Regions from separate parts of the Streptomyces sp. NPDC037410 genome, predicted to be linked through region 1. Evidence: riboswitches for the same ligand, from Rfam matches in the RefSeq annotation. Region 1 holds a riboswitch; each other region holds the start of a gene.

Region 1 (7,139 bases):
GAGGGCCTGCGTGCCGCCCCAGATCTGGCGGGCGCGGAGGATGGAGAGGACCAGGTTGACGCGCGCCTCGCCGAAGGGCGCGCCGCCGAGGACGTGCAGGCCGTCGCGGATCTGGGCGTCCTTGACCTCGCACAGCCAGCCGTCGACGTGCAGCAGGAAGTCGTCGAAGCCGTCGTCCCCCGGGCGCTCCTCCAGGCCGAGGTCGTGGTCGAGCTTGGCGGCCTGGATCAGGGTCCAGATCTGGGCGCGGATGGCCGGGAGCTTCGCCGGGTCCATCGAGGAGATCTGCGCGTACTCGTCGAGGAGCTGCTCCAGGCGCGCGATGTCGCCGTACGAGTCGGCGCGGGCCATCGGCGGCACCAGGTGGTCGACGAGGGTCGCGTGGACGCGGCGCTTGGCCTGGGTGCCCTCGCCCGGGTCGTTGACGAGGAACGGGTAGATCAGCGGGATGTCGCCGAGGGCCGCGTCGGGGCCGCAGGCGGCGGACAGGCCGGCGTTCTTGCCGGGCAGCCACTCCAGGTTGCCGTGCTTGCCGAGGTGGACCATGGCGTCGGCGCCGAAGCCGCCGTCCTCCGCGCGGGCGGCGATCCAGCGGTAGGCGGCCAGGTAGTGGTGGGACGGCGGGAGATCGGGGTCGTGGTAGATCGCGATCGGGTTCTCGCCGAAGCCGCGCGGCGGCTGGATGAGGACGAGGAGGTTCCCGCGGCGCAGGGCGGCGAGGACGATGTCGCCCTCCGGGTTGCGGGAGCGGTCGAGGAACATCTCGCCCGGCGCCGGGCCCCAGTGCTCCTCGACCTGCTCACGGAGCTCGGCGGGCAGGGTGGCGTACCAGCGCTTGTAGTCGGCGGCCGGGATGCGGACCGGGTTCCTCGCGAGCTGCTCCTCGGTCAGCCAGTCCTGGTCGTGGCCGCCGGCCTCGATGAGGGCGTAGATCAGCTCGTCGCCGTCGCCGGAGACCAGGCCGGGGAGCTCGGCCTCGGGCCCGAAGTCGTACCCCTCGGCGATCAGGCGGCGCAGCAGCGCGACGGCGGAGGCGGGGGTGTCGAGGCCGACGGCGTTGCCGATGCGGGAGTGCTTCGTCGGGTACGCGGAGAGGACGAGCGCCAGCTTCTTCTCGGCGTTCGGGATGTGGCGGAGCCGGGCGTGCCGGACGGCGATCCCGGCGACGCGGGCCGCGCGCTCGGCGTCGGCGACGTACGCGGGCAGGCCGTCCTCGTCGATCTCCTTGAAGGAGAAGGGGACGGTGATGAGCCGGCCGTCGAACTCGGGCACGGCGACCTGGCTGGCGGCGTCCAGCGGGGAGAGGCCCTCGTCGTTCTCCTCCCACGCGGACCGCGAGCCGGTCAGGCAGAGGGCCTGGAGGATCGGCACGTCGAGCGCGGCGAGCGCGCCCGCGTCCCAGGCCTCCTCGTCGCCTCCGGCCTGCGCCTCGGCCGGCTTCGTACCGCCGGCGGCGAGGACGGTCGTGACGATCGCGTCGGCCTCGCGCAGGACGGAGATCAGCTCGGCCTCGGGGGCCCGCAGGGACGCCACGTACAGCGGGAGGGCCCGGGCCCCGGCGTCCTCGACGGCGCCGCAGAGGGCGTCGACGAAGGCGGTGTTCCCGCTCATGTGGTGGGCGCGGTAGTAGAGCACGGCGATGGTCGGGCCGGACTCGTTTCGGACGGTCCGCTCCAGGGGGCCCCAGGTGGGGGCGGCGGCCGGGGCCTCGAAGCCGTGGCCGGTGAGCAGGACGGTGTCGGAGAGGAAGCGGGCCAGCTGCTCCAGGTTGCCCGGGCCGCCGTGCGCCAGATAGGCGTGCGCCTCGGTGGCGACGCCGACGGGGACGGTGGAGGCCTCCATGAGCTGGGCGTCGGGGGCCTGTTCGCCGCTGAGCACGACGACCGGCTTCCCGGCGGCGCGGATCGCGTCGAGGCCCTCCTGCCAGGAGCGGACGCCGCCGAGGAGCCGGACGACGACCAGGTCGGCGCCGTCGAGCAGGCCGGGGAGGTCGGCGAGGGGCAGGCGGGAGGGGTTGGCGAAGCGGTACTCCACCGGACCGCCGGCCGCGTTGGCCGCGCGGGCGCTGAGCAGGTCGGTGTCGGAGTGCGACAGCAGCAGGAGCATGGCGAGCTCAGGCCCTTCCTCGGGGTTGTCCGCGCCCCGGGTGGTCGTATGGACGGCGGGAGTTCCTGACTCACCCTTCCCTCGCGGGTACGGGCTCACAGTGGCGGGACCGCGCCGGATTCTCACCGGGCTTCCTCCCCGGGGTCCTGGGACCCCATGCCGGTCTGCATCCTAGAACGTGCCGCCGACGTGCCCCAGGGATCGAGGGGGTCGGTCCGATCACACCGGACCGGAGACCGGAGGTCAGCCGGACCACACCGCACCGGAGACCGGAGGTCGGCCGGATCACACCGGCCGGAGGGTGCCGGAGAGTCGGCCGGATCACACCCGGTGGTCGGGCGGTTCCCCGTGGGTATGCTCGCCGCCATGCCGCCCACCCCGCCCCCGACGCCCGAACCGGGCGAAGCTCGCGTACGGGACCGTGGCGACGCCTGCCCCGGGGCGCTGCGCCTGCACCCCGCCGACGACGGTCGCCTGGCCCGACTGCGCCTGCCCGCCGGACGCTTGACGGTCCATCAGGCCGAGGTCCTGGCCCGGGCCGCCGAGACCCTCGGCGACGGGCGGATCAGCATCACCTCGCGCGGCAACGCGGAGCTGCGCGGCCTCGGCGAGGGCTGCGGGGCGGAACTGGCCGGCCTTCTGGCCGGGGCGGGCCTCCTGCCCTCGCCGACCCACGAGCGCGTCCGCAACATCGTGGCCTCGCCCGGCGCGGGACTCGACGGACTCGGGTACGCGGACGTGCAGTTGTGGGCGCGCGCACTGGACACGGCGCTGTGCGCGGAGCCCCGGGCCGCGTCCCTTTCGGGACGGTTCCTGTTCCTCCTCGACGACGGACGCGGGGACGTCGCCGGGCTCGGCGGCGATGTGAGCTTGATCGCAGGACCGGAGGGATCGGTGCTGCTGCGGCTCGGCCCGGAGGTCTTCCGGCTCGCCGCCGCCGACGCCGTCCGGGCCGCCCTCACCACGGCCCTCGCGTTCCTGGACGCCGCCGAGGCCGCCGGGAACGGGGCCTGGCGGCCCCGCGAACTGCCCGACACGCACGTACCCGAGTGGGCCGGGGCCCTCGCGCGGGCCGGGATCACGGCGGAGCCCGTACCCGCACCGCCGCTCCCCGCGTCCCCGCCGCCCGCACCCGGCCCGCTCGGCGCGCACGCCCTGCACGTCCTCGCCCCGCTCGGCCGCCTGACGGCCGCCCAGCTGCGGGCCCTGGCCGACGGGGCCGACGAGCTGCGGTGCACGCCCTGGCGTGGCGTGGTCGTCGTCGGGGCGGGCGCCGACCGGCTGCCAGGACTGGAGACGTACGGCCTGGTCACCCGGCCCGACCTGCCCTCGGTCGGGGTCAGCGCCTGCACCGGGCGGCCCGGCTGCGCCAAGTCCCTCGCGGACGTACGGACGGACGCCGGCCTCGTCCGGCGCGGAGGCCTGCCCGTCCACTACTCCGGGTGCGAGCGCCGCTGCGGCCATCCGCACGGCACCTGGGTCGACGTCCTCGCCACCGGCGACGACACCTATCTGGTGGACGGCGTCCCCACCCCCCGTACCTCCCTGCCCGAAGCAGTGACCACGGCCCGCACGACGAGATGAGCGAGAGCACCAGGATGTTCGACTACGAGAAGGACGGGACGGAGATCTACCGCCGGTCCTTTGCCACGATCCGCGCCGAGGCGGACCTCGCGGGCCTGCCCGCCGACGTCGCCCAGGTGGCGGTGCGGATGATCCACGCCTGCGGCATGACCGACCTCGTGCAGGACATCGCGTACTCCCCCGGCGTCGTCGCGAGCGCCCGCGCCGCCCTCCAGGCCGGCGCGCCCATCCTCTGCGACGCGCAGATGGTGGCCAGCGGGGTCACCCGCAAGCGGCTGCCCGCCGACAACGAGGTGCTGTGCGCCCTCTCCGACCCGGCCGTCCCGGGTCTCGCCGCCGAGCTCGGCACCACCCGCTCGGCCGCCGCGCTCGAACTGTGGCGGGACCGCCTCGAAGGCTCCGTCGTCGCCATCGGCAACGCGCCGACCGCCCTCTTCCACCTCCTGGAGATGATCGCGAAGGGCGCCGGGAAGCCCGCCGCCGTCCTCGGCATCCCGGTCGGTTTCATCGGCGCCGCCGAGTCCAAGGACGCGCTGGCCGAGAACACCCTCGGCCTCGACTACCTGGTCGTACGGGGCCGGCGCGGCGGCAGCGCGATGACGGCCGCCGCGCTCAACGCCCTCGCCCACGAAGCGGAGATCCAGGAGGTCCAGGCATGACCACCGTGACGCCCGGAAAGCTCTACGGCGTGGGCCTCGGCCCCGGCGACCCGAACCTGATGACGGTCGCCGCCGTGAAGGCGATCGCGTCCGCCGACGTGATCGCGTACCACTCGGCCCGCCACGGCCGCTCGATAGCCCGCTCCATCGCCGCCGAGCACCTCCGCGAGGACCACATCGAGGAGCGGCTGATGTACCCGCTCACGGTGGAGACCACGGACCACCCTGGCGGCTACCGGGGCGCCCTGGACGACTTCTACGAGGAGGCCTCGGCCCGCCTCGCCGCCCACCTGGACGCCGGCCGCACGGTCGCCGTCCTCGCCGAGGGCGACCCGCTGTTCTACGGCTCGTACCAGCACATGCACAAGCGTCTCGCCGACCGCTACGACACGACCGTCATCCCCGGCGTCACCTCGGTGAGCGCCGCCGCCGCCCGGCTCGGCGAGCCGCTGTGCGAGGCGGAGGAGGTCCTCACGATCATCCCCGGCACCCTGCCGGAGGACGAGCTGACGGCCCGCCTCGCGGGCGCCGACTCGGCGGTCGTGATGAAGCTGGGCCGCACGTTCCCCACGGTGAAGCGGGCCCTGGAGCGGGCGGGCCGGCTCGACGACGCGCGGTACGTGGAGCGCGCGTTCATGACGGGCGAGCGCACGGAGAGGCTGACGGACGTCGACCCCGACTCCGTCCCGTACTTCTCGGTGGCGGTCCTCCCCTCCCGTATCGACCAGGAGCCTCCCGTACGGGAGACGGGCGAGGTCACCGTCGTCGGCACCGGCCCCGCCGGGGCACCCTGGCTCACCCCCGAGTCGCGCGGCGCGCTCGTCAACGCCGACGTCCTCGTCGGCTACACCACCTACCTCGACCGGGTGCCGGTCCTGCGCCCCGGCCAGATCCGGCACGGCTCCGACAACAAGGTCGAGTCCGAGCGCGCCGAGTTCGCCCTCGACCTGGCCCGGCGCGGCCGGAAGGTCGCGGTCGTCTCCGGCGGCGACCCGGGCGTCTTCGCCATGGCGACGGCGGTCCTGGAGGTGGCCTGCGAACCGGAGTACGCGGACGTGCCCGTACGGGTCCTCCCGGGGGTCACCGCGGCCAACGCGGCGGCAGCCGCGGCGGGCGCCCCGCTGGGCCACGACTACGCCACGATCTCCCTCTCCGACCGCCTCAAGCCCTGGGACGTCATCGAGGCCCGCCTCCGCGCGGCCGCCTCGGCCGACCTGGTCATCGCCCTCTACAACCCGGGCTCCAAGTCCCGCACCCACCAGGTCGCCGCGGCCCGCGACCTCCTCCTCGAACTCCGCGCCCCCGAGACCCCGGTGGTCGTCGCCCGCGACGTCGGCGGCCCGGAGCAGTCGGTCCGCGTCCTCACCCTCAAGACCCTGGACCCCTCGGAGGTCGACATGCGGACCCTCCTCCTGATCGGCTCCTCGCAGACCCGCGCGGTCGAACGCGGGGACGGCCGCACGATCACGTGGACGCCGCGACGGTACGGCTGACAGCCAGGGGCGGGAGATCCGAGGTGGGGGCGGGCACAACCCTTCCCCCACCTCGGGAGTCACACAGGAGTTCCCCCGTTTCACCTGCTTCCCATAGGTCCGGAAAGGGCCCTCCCCCTGTGATGACTCGTACCCGGCTGAACGCCCTGGCCGTCACGGCCGCGCTCGCCGCCTCCGGTGGTCTGCTGACCGCCACTCCGGCCGCCGCGGCCGTCACCTGCACGGCCCCGGTGTGGAAGGCGGAGTTCTTCGCCAACTCCACGTTCAGCGGCACCCCCAAGCTGACCTCCTGCGACAGCGCCATCGCCGAGAACTACGGCACCGGCGACCCGGCGGGCGGGCGGCTGCCGCGGGACGACTTCTCCGTGCGCTGGTCGGTGGTCCGGGACTTCGGCTCCGGCGGTCCCTTCACCTTCACCGCCGCCGCCCAGGACGGCATCCGCGTCAACCTCGACGGCGTCCGCACGATCGACCTGTGGAGGAACGTCTCCACCACCCAGACGAAGACGGTCAACCTCACCGTTCCGGCCGGCCGACACACCCTCACCGTGTACTACGCGGCCTGGACCGGCGCCGCCAACGTCAAGTTCACCTACGCGCCCGTCACTTCGGCGACCGCCGACAAGGTCCGCCCGCTCGCGCCGACCGGCGCCACCGTCGCGTACGACAAGACCCTCGGCCAGGCCACCCTGCGCTGGGCGGCGAACAAGGAGATGGACCTCGCCGGCTACCGCGTCTACCGGCGCCTCGGCACCTCCACCACCTGGACCAAGGTCAGCAGCGCCACCGCCCTGGTCACCGGCACCTCGTACGTGAACTCCCCACCGCCGACCGGCCAGACGTACCTGTACGAGCTCCGCGCCGTCGACAAGGCCGGCAACGAGTCCCCGGGCGGCGCCGGCCTGACGGCCGTGTCCGTGGACAGGACCCCGACCGCCGCCCCGGCGGGCGTGGCCGCGTCCGACGGCTACACCGGCGTCGTCCTGGCCTGGCAGCCGGTCACCGGCGCGGCGACGTACACCGTCCACCGGCAGCGCACGGGCACCACCGACCCCGTCGCCCCGGTCGCGACCGGCATCACGACCGCCACCTGGAAGGACACCACCGCCGCCGAGCGGACCGGCTACACGTACTGGGTCTCGGCCGTCGACGCCGCCGGCAACACCTCGGCCCGTACCGCCGTCACCGCCACGCGCGGCGACTACGCGCCCGGGGCTCCGAAGGACCTGACGGCCGTGGACACCGGCAGCTACATCCGGGGCTACGCCCTGAGCTGGACCGCCCCGGCGGACACCGA
Region 2 (7,139 bases), on a different contig from region 1:
CAAGGGAGGTGACGCGCGATGAAGGACGGCGTGAACGGCGTGGCGCTCGGCGTCTTCGTCTTCTTCTTCCTGGCCGTCACGGTCATGGGCTTCCTGGCCGCGCGCTGGCGCAAGGCCGAGAACGAGAACAGCCTCGACGAATGGGGCCTGGGCGGCCGGTCGTTCGGCACCTGGATCACCTGGTTCCTGCTCGGCGGCGACCTCTACACGGCGTACACCTTCGTCGCCGTCCCCGCGGCCATCTACGCGGCGGGCGCGTCCGGCTTCTTCGCCGTCCCGTACACGATCCTGGTGTACCCGCTGATCTTCACCTTCCTGCCGCGCCTCTGGTCGGTCTCGCACAAGCACGGATACGTCACCACCTCCGACTTCGTGCGCGGCCGCTTCGGCTCCAAGGGCCTGTCGCTCGCGGTCGCGATCACCGGCATCCTCGCCACCATGCCGTACATCGCGCTCCAGCTCGTCGGCATCCAGGCCGTCCTGGACGTGATGGGTGTCGGCGGCGGCGAGAACACCAACTGGTTCGTCAAGGACCTGCCGCTGCTCATCGCCTTCGGTGTCCTCGCGGCCTACACGTACTCCTCCGGCCTGCGCGCCCCGGCGCTCATCGCCTTCGTCAAGGACACCCTGATCTACATCGTCATCGCGGTGGCGATCATCTACATCCCGATCAAGCTGGGCGGCTTCGACGAGATCTTCGGCAGGGCGGCCGAGGCGTACAAGACGATCAACCCGGCCACCGGCAAGCCGAAGGGCGCGCTCGTGCCCGGCGAGGCGGGCCAGTGGACGTACGCGACGCTGGCGCTCGGCTCGGCGCTCGCGCTCTTCATGTACCCGCACTCCATCACGGCGACGCTGTCGTCCCGGAGTCGTGAGGTCATCCGCCGCAACACCACCATCCTGCCGCTGTACTCGCTGATGCTGGGCCTGCTCGCGCTGCTCGGCTTCATGGCCATCGCCGCCGGCGTGAAGGTGACCAACGGCCAGCTCGCCATCCCGCAGCTGTTCGAGAACATGTTCCCGGACTGGTTCGCGGGCGTCGCGTTCGCCGCGATCGGCATCGGCGCGCTCGTCCCCGCCGCGATCATGTCGATCGCCGCGGCCAACCTCTTCACGAGGAACATCTACAAGGACTTCATCAAGAAGGACGCCACCCCGGCCCAGGAGACCAAGGTCTCCAAGCTGGTGTCCCTCCTGGTGAAGGTCGGCGCGCTCATCTTCGTCCTCACCATGGACAAGACGGTCGCCATCAACTTCCAGCTGCTCGGCGGCATCTGGATCCTCCAGACCTTCCCGGCGCTCGTCGGCGGTCTGTTCACCCGCTGGTTCCACCGCTGGGCGCTGCTCGCCGGCTGGGCCGTCGGCATGGTCTACGGCACGGCCGCCGCGTACGGCGTGGCCAGCCCGACGCAGAAGCACTTCGGCGGTTCGGCCGCCGAGATCCCCGGCATCGGCGAGATCGGCTACATCGGCCTCACCGCCTTCGTCCTCAACGTCCTCGTCACGGTCGCCCTGACCTTCGTCCTCAAGGCCGTCAAGGCCCCCGAGGGCGTCGACGAGACCTCCCCCGAGGACTACACGGCGGACGCGGGCGACGCGGGTGCCCGCGACCCGCAGAAGGTCGGCGCCGGAGCGCACTGACCCACGGACGCGTGCACGAGGGGGCCCGGAAATCCCGGGCCCCCTTCGCGTGGGCGCTCGTGGTGCCGACACAACATGTGGGGGGTGCCACGAGCGGCGCCCCCCACATGTATGCTCGTCCTCGCTGTCGACGCAGGGGAATCCGGCGCGAATCCGGAACTGTCCCGCAACGGTGTACTTCGTGTGGTTTCGCACTTCGTACGGAGTGAGTCCGAGGACCTGCCGACAGCGCGCCCGGTCCTTCCGTTCCGGGTGCCACAGACGTCCGGGCCTCGCGGAGTGGGCCGGTGGACGCGGCGCGCCCGCGCGTACGGGTGCCCGCCTGCCCGCCTCCCCCGCCCGCGGCCCCGCCGAGCGAGAGAGAGCCTCCACGTGACCATCGCGCCCGCCGATCCGGCCGCAGCGATCGAGACCGACGGACCCGGGACCGTACTCCTGCGGACCCTGACCGATCTCACCGCCGACCTCCCGGACACCGACCCCGGCAAGGTCGCCGCCGCCGCCCTCCGCGGCCGCAGCGCCACGTCGGACGAGGCGGAGCTGCGCGAGCTTGCCACCGAGGCGGCCGCCGGCCTGATCGCCGACGACCCGGCGTACTCCCGGCTCGCGGCCAGGCTCCTCACCATCACCATCGCCGACGAGGCGGCCGGCCAGGGCGCCGTGTCCTTCTCGGCCTCCGTCGCCGTCGGCCACCGCGAGGGCCTCATCGCCGACCGCACCGCCGAGTTCGTCGCCCTGCACGCCGAGCGCCTCGACGCGACGATCGACCCGGCCGGCGACGACCGCTTCGGCTACTTCGGTCTGCGCACCCTCTACTCGCGCTACCTGCTCCGCCACCCGATCACCCGCAAGGTGGTCGAGACGCCGCAGCACTTCATGCTGCGCGTCGCCGCCGGCCTCGCCGAGGACGACAGCGTCCGCGCCCTGGACGAAGTGAGCGCGCTGTACGGCCTGATGAGCCGCCTGGACTACCTGCCGTCCTCCCCCACGCTCTTCAACTCCGGCACCCGCCACCCGCAGATGTCGTCCTGCTACCTGCTCGACTCCCCGCAGGACGAGCTGGACTCCATCTACGACCGCTACCACCAGGTCGCGCGCCTCTCGAAGCACGCGGGCGGCATCGGCCTGTCGTACTCCCGGATCCGCGCCCGCGGTTCGCTGATCCGCGGCACCAACGGCCACTCCAACGGCATCGTCCCGTTCCTGAAGACGCTCGACGCCTCCGTCGCCGCCGTGAACCAGGGCGGCCGCCGCAAGGGCGCCGCCGCGGTCTACCTGGAGACCTGGCACGCGGACATCGAGGAGTTCCTGGAGCTCCGCGACAACACGGGCGAGGACCAGCGCCGTACGCACAACCTGAACCTGGCGCACTGGATCCCGGACGAGTTCATGCGCCGGGTCAACGCCGACGCCGACTGGTCGCTGTTCTCGCCGTCGGACGTGCCCGAGCTCGTCGACCTGTACGGCGAGGAGTTCGACGCCGCCTACCTCAAGGCCGAGGCGGCGGGCCTGGCCCGCAAGACGATGCCGGCCCGCGACCTGTACGGCCGGATGATGCGGACCCTGGCCCAGACCGGCAACGGCTGGATGACCTTCAAGGACGCCTCCAACCGGACCGCGAACCAGACCGCCCTGCCCGGTCGCGTGGTGCACTCCTCGAACCTGTGCACCGAGATCATCGAGGTCACCAACGACGACGAGACCGCGGTGTGCAACCTCGGCTCGGTCAACCTGGGTGCCTTCGTGGTCGGTTCGGACCTCGACTGGGACCGGCTCGACGCGACCGTCCGCACGGCCGTCACCTTCCTCGACCGGGTCGTCGACATCAACTTCTACCCGACCGAGCAGGCCGGCCGCTCCAACTCCAAGTGGCGTCCGGTGGGCCTGGGCGCGATGGGCCTCCAGGACGTCTTCTTCCAGCTGAAGCTGCCGTTCGACTCCCCCGAGGCGCGCGCGCTGTCCACCCGTATCGCCGAGCGGATCATGCTCGCCGCGTACGAGGCCTCCGCCGACCTCGCCGAGCGCAGCGGCCCGTTGCCGGCCTGGGCCGAGACCCGCACCGCCCAGGGCGTCCTGCACCCGGACCACTTCGGCGTCGAGCTGAACTGGCCGGAGCGCTGGGCCGCGCTGCGCGAGCGGATCGCCGCGGTCGGCATGCGCAACAGCCTCCTCCTCGCCATCGCGCCGACCGCGACGATCGCCTCGATCGCGGGCGTCTACGAGTGCATCGAGCCGCAGGTCTCCAACCTGTTCAAGCGCGAGACGCTGTCCGGAGAGTTCCTCCAGGTCAACTCGTACCTCGTCGACGAGCTGAAGAAGCTCGGCGTGTGGGACGCGCAGACCCGCGAGGCGCTGCGCGACTCCAACGGCTCGGTGGCCGGCTTCACCTGGGTCCCGGACGAGGTGCGCGAGCTGTACCGCACGGCCTGGGAGATCCCGCAGCGCGGCCTCATCGACATGGCGGCGGCGCGGACCCCGTTCCTCGACCAGAGCCAGTCCCTGAACCTGTTCATGGAGACGCCGACGATCGGCAAGCTGTCGTCGATGTACGCGTACGCCTGGAAGCAGGGCCTGAAGACGACGTACTACCTGCGCTCCCGCCCGGCGACCCGGATCGCCCGCGCCGCCCAGGCCGCCGCCCCGATCCCCGTCCAGCAGGCGGCCCCCGACGCGGACGCGATCGCCTGCTCCCTTGAGAACCCCGAGTCCTGCGAGGCCTGCCAGTGATGACCGAGAAGAAGAACCTCCTGGACCCGGGCTTCGAGCTCACGCTCCGCCCCATGCGCTACCCGGACTTCTACGAGCGCTACCGGGACGCCATCAAGAACACCTGGACGGTCGAGGAGGTCGACCTCCACTCGGACGTCGCCGACCTCGCCAAGCTCACCCCCGGTGAGCAGCACATGATCGGCCGTCTGGTCGCGTTCTTCGCGACGGGCGACTCGATCGTGGCGAACAACCTGGTCCTGACGCTGTACAAGCACATCAACTCCCCGGAGGCGCGCCTGTACCTGTCGCGCCAGCTCTTCGAGGAGGCCGTCCACGTCCAGTTCTACCTGACGCTCCTGGACACCTACCTGCCCGACCCGGACGACCGCGCCGCCGCGTTCGCCGCCGTCGAGAACATCCCCTCCATCCGCGAGAAGGTGCAGTTCTGCTTCAAGTGGATGGACTCGGTCGAGAAGATCGAGAAGCTGGAGACGGCCGCCGACCGCCGCCGCTTCCTGCTGAACCTGATCTGCTTCGCCGCGTGCATCGAGGGCCTGTTCTTCTACGGCGCCTTCGCCTACGTCTACTGGTTCCGCTCCCGCGGCCTCCTCCACGGCCTGGCGACGGGCACCAACTGGGTGTTCCGGGACGAGACGATGCACATGAACTTCGCCTTCGAGGTCGTGGACACCGTCCGCAAGGAGGAGCCGGAGCTCTTCGACGAGGCGCTGCAGCAGCAGGTCACGGACATGCTGAAGGAAGCCGTCGAGGCGGAGCTGCAGTTCGGCCAGGACCTGTGCGGCGACGGCCTGCCGGGCATGAACACGGAGTCGATGCGCGAGTACCTCCAGTGCGTCGCCGACCAGCGCCTCCAGCGCCTCGGCTTCGCCCCGGTGTTCGGCTCGGAGAACCCCTTCTCCTTCATGGAGCTCCAGGGCGTCCAGGAGCTCACGAACTTCTTCGAGCGCCGCCCGTCCGCCTACCAGGTGGCGGTCGAGGGCTCGGTGGACCTCGACGAGGACTTCTAGCCGGTACGAGAAAGGGCCCCGCTCCTGGTGAGGAGCGGGGCCCTTTCTCGTGAGCGCAGGCGATCAGTCGTTCGGGACCGTCTCGTAGCGCGGGGTGCCCTCGGCCATCTGGCGGAGGGCGTCCTTGCGGTCGCGCTTGGAGAGCTTGTCGATGTACAGGAAGCCGTACAGGTGGTCCGTCTCGTGCTGGAGGCAGCGGGCGAAGTAGCCGGTGCCGCGCACCTTGATCGGGTTGCCCTGGGCGTCCTGGCCGTGGACCTCCGCGTAGTCGGGGCGGGCCAGTTCGGCGTAGGCGGTCGGCACGGACAGGCAGCCCTCGTTGGACTCGTCCAGGACGCGCAGCTCGGCCGGGAGCTCCTGGAGGACGGGGTTGATCACGACACCGGTGTGCCGGACGCCCTCGTCGTCGGGGCAGTCGTAGACGAAGACCTTGAGGTCCACACCGATCTGGTTCGCGGCCAGGCCCACGCCCTCGGCGGCCTTCTGGCTGGCGAACATGTCGTCGATGAGCTGCGCCAGCTCGTCGTCGAACTCGGTGACGTCCTTGACCTCGCGGTGGAGGACGGGGTTGCCGACGACCGTGATCGGGCGCACCGTGCCGCGCTCGCGGTAGGCGAGCTCCCGCGCCTCGCAGTCCTCCGTGTCCACGACGAAGCCGTCGTTGATCGTCTGCTCGTCCGTCTCCTGCTGCGCCATGTCCGGCCGCGCCCTTCTGAAAACCCGATTCCGTCGAGGGACAGCCTACGGGCCCGGGGCCCTGGCCTCAGCAGACCTCTTCCAGATCACGCCATTCCCGGCTGTCCGGGCTGTCCGCCACCCAGCCGTCGAGGAGCCCGCGCACCAGGCCGGCCGGGGCCGCGATGCCGCACTCGCGCTCGGGGACCCACAGCTCGCCGGGCGAGCGGTGGCCGAGCGGTCCGGGATGCCCGGGCTCGCTGTGGTCGTGCGGGTCGGAGTGCTCGCCCTCGCCCTCGGCGCTCGGCATCGTCGACTCGGAGCAGGCGCGGCAGAGCAGCCGCACGGAGGACGACCAGTCCTCGGCGGCGAAACCGGCCTCGGCGGCGAGCTGCTCCAGGGCGTCCCGGTCGGCCTCGGTGGCGGCCTCCAGAAGGACGACCCAGGTGGGGACGGGTGAGGGCGCCCACAGCTCGATCTCGTCGAAGACGGGGTAGGAGGGGCCGGCGGTGGTGGTCCGCTCGCCGTTCGGCACGCCGTCGTGGAGGACGACCTCGCCCCAGCGGCGGCCGGAGGACGGCAGCGGGATGGAGAGGACCTCGATCCGGGCCGGGTCGAGCCGGCGGCCCCACACGACCTCCGCCTCGCCCTCGGGCGAGAGGCGGACGGCGGCGCTGCCCAGCTCCATGCCGGCGGGCTCGCCGGTGCCGGCGGCGGCTCCGGGGACCTTGAGACCGTAGGCCTGCCAGGCCCGGCGGGCCAGCGGCCAGTCCTGGAGGGCGGTGGCGGCGATGCCGACGTTCCACCAGTCGGGGGCGCCGGTCTCCTTGTCGAGGAGCGCGACGGCGCGCAGCCCGGCGGCGCGGGCCTGCTCCCAGTCGTGCCGGAACTTGTGCAGCAGCGCCAGGTTGAACCAGGACTCGGAGAGCCAGGGCTCCAGATCCGCCGCGCGCGTCAGGAGTGCGCCCGCGTCCTCGTACCGGCCGTCGCCGATCAGCGTGAACGCGCGGTCCGTGGCCTGCCGCCATGAGGCGGAGGGCCGATGCCGTACCTTCCCGAAGATCTTCACGATTCCCGCCTGCCGGT
Region 3 (7,139 bases), on a different contig from region 1:
CGGCGGAAGCCGTCGCTCTCCAGCGAGCCGTGCCAGTGGGTGCCCCACACGGAGCCGACCCGGCAGCCGTCCAGGAACGGCTCCCCGCCGTCCACGGACGCCACACCGTGGTGGATCTCGTACCCCTCGACCCGTTCGCCGAGCGCCTCGCCGACGGGCCGGGCGAGGGTCTTCTCGACCCCGAACCGGATGCGTACGGGCAGCAGCCCGAGCCCGTCGACGACGCCGGCCTTCGACTCGACCTCGTCCTCGATGCGCTCGCCCAGGACCTGGAAGCCGCCGCAGATGCCGAGCACCGGCCGGCCCTCGGCGGCGCGCCGGACGAGGGCGTCCGCGAGTCCCCGCTCGCGCAGCCAGGCGAGGGCCTTGACCGTGCCGCGCGTGCCCGGCACGACCACGAGGTCCGCGTCGGCCAGCTCCTCCGGTCGGTCCACGAACCGCACGATCACGCCCGGCTCCGCCGCCAGCGCGTCCACGTCGGTGAAGTTCGACATCAGCGGGACGGCGCAGACCGCGACCCGCAGCACGTCCGCGCCGACCGGCGGCGCGACGACCGACTCGCGGACCGTGCCCCGCAGGGAGACCCTCCCCCAAGTTCTCGGCTTCGCTCGAACAGGGGGGACCCCCATGCCGTCCTCCTCGTCGATGCCGAGCCCGTGCGCGTACGGCAGGACGCCGAAGGTCCGGCGGCCGGTGAGGCCGTGCAGCATGTCGAGGCCCGGTTCCAGAAGGGTCACGTCGCCGCGGAACTTGTTGACCAGGTAGCCCGCCACGAGCGACTGGTCCTCGGGCGAGAGCAGCGCCGTGGTCCCGAAGAACTGGGCGAAGACCCCACCCCGGTCGATGTCCCCTACGACGACCACGGGCAGCTTCGCGGCCCGCGCGATGCCCATGTTCACGATGTCCGTGCGCCGCAGGTTGATCTCGGCCGGGCTGCCCGCCCCCTCGCAGATCACGGCGTCATACGTGCCCCGCAGCTCCTCCAGGCACGCCAGGACCGGCTCGAAGAGTTCCTTCTGCCGTCCTCCGTGGTAGCCGCGGGCGCTCAGCTCGCCGACCGGCTTGCCCATGAGGACGACCTGGCTGGAGCGGTCGCTGCCGGGCTTGAGCAGCACCGGGTTCATGAGCGCGGTCGGCTCCACCCGCGCGGCCTGCGCCTGCATGGCCTGCGCCCGGCCGATCTCGGCGCCCTCCCTCGTGACGAAGGAGTTCAGGGACATGTTCTGTCCCTTGAACGGCGCGACCTTGACGCCCTGCCGGACCAGCCACCGGCAGATGCCGGCCGTGACGACGCTCTTGCCCGCGTCGGACGTGGTCCCGGCGACGAGCAGCCCCCCACCCCTCATGCGTTCCTCCGCTTCAGCGCGCTCGCGATCATGCGGCCGCCCACGCAGACGGCCAGGGTCAGTCCGGTGACCCGGCGGGACAGCCGGACCGCGCGGTCGATGTCGGCGACCTCGACGGGCCGCCCCTCCCCGTTGAGGACGGGCCGGTGCTCGACCCGCCCGGCGTACGAGAGGGTCCCGCCGAGCCGTACGCCGAGGGCGCCCGCGAAGGAGGCCTCGACGGGCCCCGCGTTGGGGCTCGGGTGCTTTCCGGCGTCCGCCCGCCAGGCCCGTACGGCTCCGCGCGGGTCGCCGCCGGCGGCGGTCGCGAGCAGGGCGGTCAGCCGGGCCCCGGGCCAGCCGGCCACGTCGTCGAGGCGGGCCGAGGCCCAGCCGTACCGCCGGTAGCGGGGGGACTTGTGGCCGACCATCGCGTCGAGGGTGTTCACCGCGCGGAAGCCGACCAGGCCCGGCACGCCCGCGACCGCTCCCCAGAAGAGGGCGCCCACGACCGCGTCGGAGGTGTTCTCGGCGACGGACTCGACGACCGCGCGGGCCATCGCCGGACCGTCGAGGGACTGCGGGTCGCGCCCGCACAGGTGCGGCAGCCGTTCCCTGGCCGTCTCCAGGTCGCCCGCGGCGAGGGCGCCGCCGATCGCCTGGGCCTCGCGCCCCAGGGTCGTACCGCCGACGACGGCCCACACGGCGGCGGCGGTCAGGGCGACGGATCCGGCGCGGCTGCCGCGTACCGTACGGGCGGCGAGGGCGCCGGCCGTGACGGTGGCACCGGCGCAGACGGCGGTGTGCAGGGCGCCCCAGCCGCGGTGGTCGTGCCACAGGGTCCGCTCGACCCGGCCGGCGGCCCGGCCGAAGGCGGCGACGGGGTGTCCGCGGCGGGGGTCGCCGACGAGGCGGTCGACGGCGAGCCCGAGGGCCGCGCCGTACGCGAACACACCGGTGGCTCGGGAAGGTCTCGGCCTGCGGCCGGGCATGGCGCACTGTCCTCACTCAGGGTCCGCGCCCTGGGTCGACGAAACCGGCGGCGAGAGTTCCTGACTTCCGGACCCTTCGGATCCGGTCACAGTGGCGGGACCGCGCCGGATTCGCACCGGACTTCCTCTCCTGCCGCCGTATGGCCCCGGCAGTCCACCACGGCCCGAGAACACCCGTCAACTCACCCTTGACCTGCACCGTGTCACTGTGCGAAGCGCCACAAACACGACGGCCGGGCGGCCCGCACACGAGGTGCGGACCGCCCGGCCGGAGGCGCGGGGGAGACCGTCAGGCGACGATCAGGTAGATGCCGTACGCCACGGCCGCCAGGCACAGGGCGAAGCAGGCGTAGGCGCCGGTGCGGGCCAGGGCGGCGGAGCCTCCCTGGGCGGCGGAGCCTCCCTGGGCGGCGGCCTGCTCCTGCTTGGAGAGGCCGATGACGCCGAGGGTGAAGAGGCCCACGAGGGCGACGGTCGCCACGAGGCTGACTCCGAAGACGGAGCCGAGGGCTACCCAGTCGATCTTCATGCTTGGTTCCAGTTCCTTAGACCGCGGCGGCGGGGGCCGGGGGAGCGGCCGGGTCCGTGGGGACCGGCGCGGGGATGGTGGTCTTCAGGTCCTCGTCCGCGACGGCGGCGACGGTACCGGCCGGCGGCGGGGTGACGGCCGCGATCGCGGTGGTCACGACGCCCTCCGGCTCGGCGTCGGCCTCGTTGACGTTGGTGTGGTCGACCGGCTGGCGGCGGGAGACCAGCCAGATGCCGGCGCAGGAGGCGGCGAGGAAGGCGGCGACGACGTAGACGCCCCAGTCGCCCTGACGGGCGACGTACTCGGCGCCCGCGCCGACCAGGCCGGCGGCCGGAAGGGTCAGGCCCCACGCGACGAACATGCGGGTGGCGGTCGACCAGCGGACGACACCGCCCTTGCGGCCGAGACCCGCGCCCATCACGGCGCCGGAGACGGAGTGCGTGGTGGAGAGGGAGAAGCCCAGGTGGGAGGAGGCCAGGATGACCGTGGCCGCGCTGGTCTGGGCGGCGAAGCCCTGCTGCGGCTGGAGGTCGGTGAGGCCCTTGCCCATGGTGCGGATGATGCGCCAGCCGCCGAGGGCGGTGCCGAGCGCGATCGCCGTACCGGCGGAGACGATGACCCAGACGGGCGGGTTGGAGCCGGGGGCGAGGGTGCCGCCGGCGACCAGGGCGAGGGTGATGATGCCCATCGTCTTCTGGGCGTCGTTGGTGCCGTGGGCGAGGGAGACGAGACCGGCGGAGGCGATCTGGCCGACGCGGTAGCCCTTGGCCGTGTCCTTCTCGGAGGTCTTGGCGCCGATCTTGTACGTCAGCTTCGTGGCGAGCGTCGCGGCGATGCCGGCGACGATCGGCGCGGCGACGGCCGGGATGAGGACCTTGCTGACGACGACCTCGCCGTTGACGCCGCTGACGCCGATCGAGGCGACGGTCGCGCCGATGAGGCCGCCCATCAGGGCGTGGGAGGAGCTGGAGGGCAGTCCGACCAGCCAGGTCACCAGATTCCAGAGGATCGCGCCGACGAGCGCGGCGAGGATCACCTCGGGCTGGATGCCGTCCTCGTTGACCAGTCCTTTGGAGATCGTCTTGGCGACCTCCACGGACAGGAACGCGCCGACGAGGTTCAGCACGGCGGACATGACCACCGCCGTCTTCGGCTTGAGTGCACCGGTCGAGATGGTCGTGGCCATCGCGTTCGCGGTGTCGTGGAAACCGTTCGTGAAATCGAACACGAGAGCTGTCACGACCACAATGGCGAGCAGCAGCGTGATGTGTTCCATTTACCCAGGCAATCGTTCGACGTCAGTGTTTCGTTGAACGTAGGCAACCTGAGTGAACGGAAGATGAACTGGGTCGGGCGACGTGGTGTCCCTAACCGGTGTCAAGAGGTTCCGCTTCTCGCTCCGGGGCGCCCGGTGTCCACGATGCGGTCACCCCGGAACCACGGACATCCCAGTTCTCCCGGGGCACATGCGACCTGTCCCGCTTCCTCCCCCGACATCCCGTTCCGCTCCCTGGACACGACCATCCGCACGGGGGACCCCGCGAAGGAGACCCACGTCACTCCCCGGGGCGACCCCTCCGCTTCCGCCCGGCCGGGTCCGTCCGGTGGCAGCCCCACCCCGCCCTGCCGACACTGGGAGCGTGCGCCCGGCTACAGCGACGGCAGCGGCCGTCACCACACTGATCGGTGTCGGCGCGGCCGTGATCGCGGCCGGCCGGTACGCCAGCGACGTCGCCCTCAAGGCGCCGTCCGGACGACCACTGCCCGGAGACCCGGGACTCACCGTGCACGCCACGGGACCCGAACGGATCACCCTCACCCGCAGCCTCGCCTCCCTGCGCCCCGGCACGTACGGGATGGAGGCACCCGGCCTGCACGCCGTCCTGGGCCCCGTCCTCGACCGCGTCCCGCACTCCGCCGACACCGTCGTCCGCCGCCTCGAACGCGTCGAACTCGGCGTCGTCGCGTCCGGCGCCCGCGTCCGGCTCACCCCCCAGCTCCACCGGGGCACCCCGATCAGCGCCCTCGGGATCGCCCACGAGGACGTCGAGATCCCCGGCGAGCTCGGCCCCCTGCCCGCCTGGCTCGTGGCCGCCCCCCGCACCACCTGGGTGATCGCCCTGCACGGCCTCGGCACCACCCGCGAGCACCCGCTGAACCTCGTCCCCTTCTACAACCGCCGCAAGATCCCCGTCCTCGTCCCCGCCTACCGCGGCGACGAAGGAGCGCCGCCCTCCCCGGACGGCCTCGCCCACCTCGGCGACTCCGAGTGGCGGGACGTCGACGCCGCCATCCGCTACGCCGTCCGCCGCGGCGCCCGGCAGGTCGTCCTGCACGGCTGGGGGACCGGCGCCTCCATGGCCCTGCGCGCCGCCGCGGAATCGGGCGTCCGCGACCGGATCGGCGGCCTCGTCCTCGACTCCCCGGTCCTCGACTGGGAGGCCACCCTCCGCAACCTCGCGGCGGCCCACCACGTCCCCGGACCCCTGCTCCCGCTCGCCGTCCGCGCCGCCCAGGGCAGGACCGGCCCGCACGGCGACCTCCTGCGGACCGTCTCGGAGCCGGGCGCCCTGCGCGTCCCCGCCCTCCTCTTCCACGGCCCCGACGACACCATCGCCCCCTGGGAACCCTCCGTCGAACTCGCCGCCCGGCTGCCCGGCACCGTCAGCCTGCGGACCGTGCGGCAGGCCCCGCACGCCGCCATGTGGAACGCCGACCCGGTCCCCTACGAGGAGGCCCTCCGCCGCTTCCTCACCCCGCTGCTCTGACGGCACTTCTGATTCCGATTGGGCTTTCGGGCCGTCAGCGGGAAGACTGCCCCCGTGACGTCTCGAAAGCCCGATGAACCATTGGCGCGCAACTCCAGACTCCGACTCGTCCGCCCGCGGGCGCTGGCCACCGCCCGACGGGCCGTGACGACCCGGCGCACCCGGCCGGCGCCGCGGCCGCCCGAGGGCACTCCGCCCCGCGCGGAGCTCGCCCGCCAGGCCCGGCACGTCCTCGCCGACGCCGTACGGATCGCCCGCTGGGCCGCCGTCGAGCACGGCGCCGAGGCGCCACCGCGCACCGGCCCCGGCGCCCGACCCGCCCAGGAACGGGCCGCGGCCGCACTGGACCTGACACCCGGCCAGATCCGGGCCGGCTGGGACCGCGCCCGGCTCGCCGGACTCGTCGAACTGCACGGCGACACCGCCCGCCCCGGCTGGCGGCTGCGCGCCTGGGACCGCGACGACTCCGCCGTCCTGCGCGGCTGGGTCGCCCTCTTCGACGCCTGGTCCCTGGTGCACCCGGCCCCCGAGGGGGTCGCCCCGAGCGCCGTCGCCGAGGTCGTCGAGGCCGTCCCGCAGGTGCTCTCGCTGCTCCAGCTCTCCCAGGGCCCGGTCCTCGTCCCGGCCCTCCTCGACCTCCTCGGCCAGCGCGTCGAGGAGCTCCGCGAGGAGCGCTGCGAGCTCCCCGAGACCGAACAGGCCCCCGAGACGGCGGACGCCCCCGCCCTCGATGGTCTGCCCGCCCTCCTCGACTGGGCCCTGGAGGGCCTGGCCGCCGTCGGCGCGCTCACCCTCGACCCCGGCACCGAGGAGCGCCACGCCACCCTGACCCCGCTCGGCAACTGGGCGGTCTGGGTCAAGCTGGAGCAGATCTGCGTCGCCGCGCAGAGCCCCGCGGGCAACATCGAGCAGTCCGCCGAGGACATGCTCCGCGGCTGCGCCCGGCTCACCCCGGGTCCCGCCCGCGACGAGTACCGCGCCTGGCTCGCCGCCCGCACGCTCTCCAGCGCCGTCGCCGAACTCCTCGCCGTCGCCCGCGGCGAGGACGCCCTGCTGCGCGGGCTCGCCTTCGAGGCGCTCCGCGTCGTCGGCGCACCCGCCGAGGCCGAGGTGCGGGCCACCGTCGCCGAGCCCTCGCTCCGCCCGTACGCGCTGCTCTGGCTGGCGGAGTACGAGGGGGCCGACCCCGACGACGCCCAGGAGGTGCTGACCCGCGAGGAGTCGACCTGGCTCTGGGTCGACACCGCGGCGGCCGTCGCCGACCACGGCGAGAGCGAGCTGCTCGTCCGGCACCTCGACTCCGCCGTGCAGGGCACCGTCCCGGCGCTGCTCGACGAGGTCCGCGCCGTCGGCCACCCCCGCACGGTCCAGGTCCTGGTCGCCCTGGCCGCCGCCCACCCGGACCCGGCCCTGGCGAAGGCGGTCCGCCGAGCAGCCTTCCAGGTCCACACGGGCGGAGCCTGACCCCGACCGGACCCGGCCCAGCGGCACCGGCCCGCCCGCGCGGGGCCTGCGCGGCGTCCCC

The links. Region 1 has a riboswitch for cobalamin ahead of cobN (cobaltochelatase subunit CobN). Riboswitches for the same ligand answer to the same signal wherever they lie in the genome.
Region 2: it holds a riboswitch for cobalamin, as region 1 does, so the genes downstream of both, ACZ7HT_RS22115 (ribonucleoside-diphosphate reductase subunit alpha) here and cobN (cobaltochelatase subunit CobN) in region 1, are expected to answer to the same signal.
Region 3: it holds a riboswitch for cobalamin, as region 1 does, so the genes downstream of both, ACZ7HT_RS35150 (cobalamin biosynthesis protein) here and cobN (cobaltochelatase subunit CobN) in region 1, are expected to answer to the same signal.

What each region holds. Positions count from the first base shown of each region.
Region 1 covers NZ_JBVJWR010000004.1:222,154-229,292, reverse strand. The annotation lists gene cobN (cobaltochelatase subunit CobN) at 1-2,106, opposite strand, end outside; cobalamin riboswitch at 2,147-2,285, opposite strand; gene ACZ7HT_RS08615 (cobalamin biosynthesis protein CobG) at 2,461-3,690, shown strand; gene ACZ7HT_RS08610 (precorrin-8X methylmutase) at 3,705-4,349, shown strand; gene cobJ (precorrin-3B C(17)-methyltransferase) at 4,346-5,842, shown strand; gene ACZ7HT_RS08600 (fibronectin type III domain-containing protein) at 5,965-7,139, shown strand, end outside.
Region 2 covers NZ_JBVJWR010000013.1:32,114-39,252, reverse strand. The annotation lists gene ACZ7HT_RS22125 (DUF3311 domain-containing protein) at 1-22, shown strand, start outside; gene mctP (monocarboxylate uptake permease MctP) at 19-1,641, shown strand; cobalamin riboswitch at 1,753-1,882, shown strand; gene ACZ7HT_RS22115 (ribonucleoside-diphosphate reductase subunit alpha) at 2,014-4,368, shown strand; gene ACZ7HT_RS22110 (ribonucleotide-diphosphate reductase subunit beta) at 4,368-5,378, shown strand; gene def (peptide deformylase) at 5,442-6,074, opposite strand; gene ACZ7HT_RS22100 (tetratricopeptide repeat protein) at 6,142-7,122, opposite strand.
Region 3 covers NZ_JBVJWR010000033.1:56,099-63,237, reverse strand. The annotation lists gene ACZ7HT_RS35155 (cobyric acid synthase) at 1-1,346, opposite strand, end outside; gene ACZ7HT_RS35150 (cobalamin biosynthesis protein) at 1,343-2,317, opposite strand; cobalamin riboswitch at 2,353-2,491, opposite strand; gene ACZ7HT_RS35145 (hypothetical protein) at 2,607-2,846, opposite strand; gene ACZ7HT_RS35140 (inorganic phosphate transporter) at 2,863-4,122, opposite strand; gene ACZ7HT_RS35135 (alpha/beta hydrolase) at 4,487-5,614, shown strand; gene ACZ7HT_RS35130 (hypothetical protein) at 5,669-7,078, shown strand.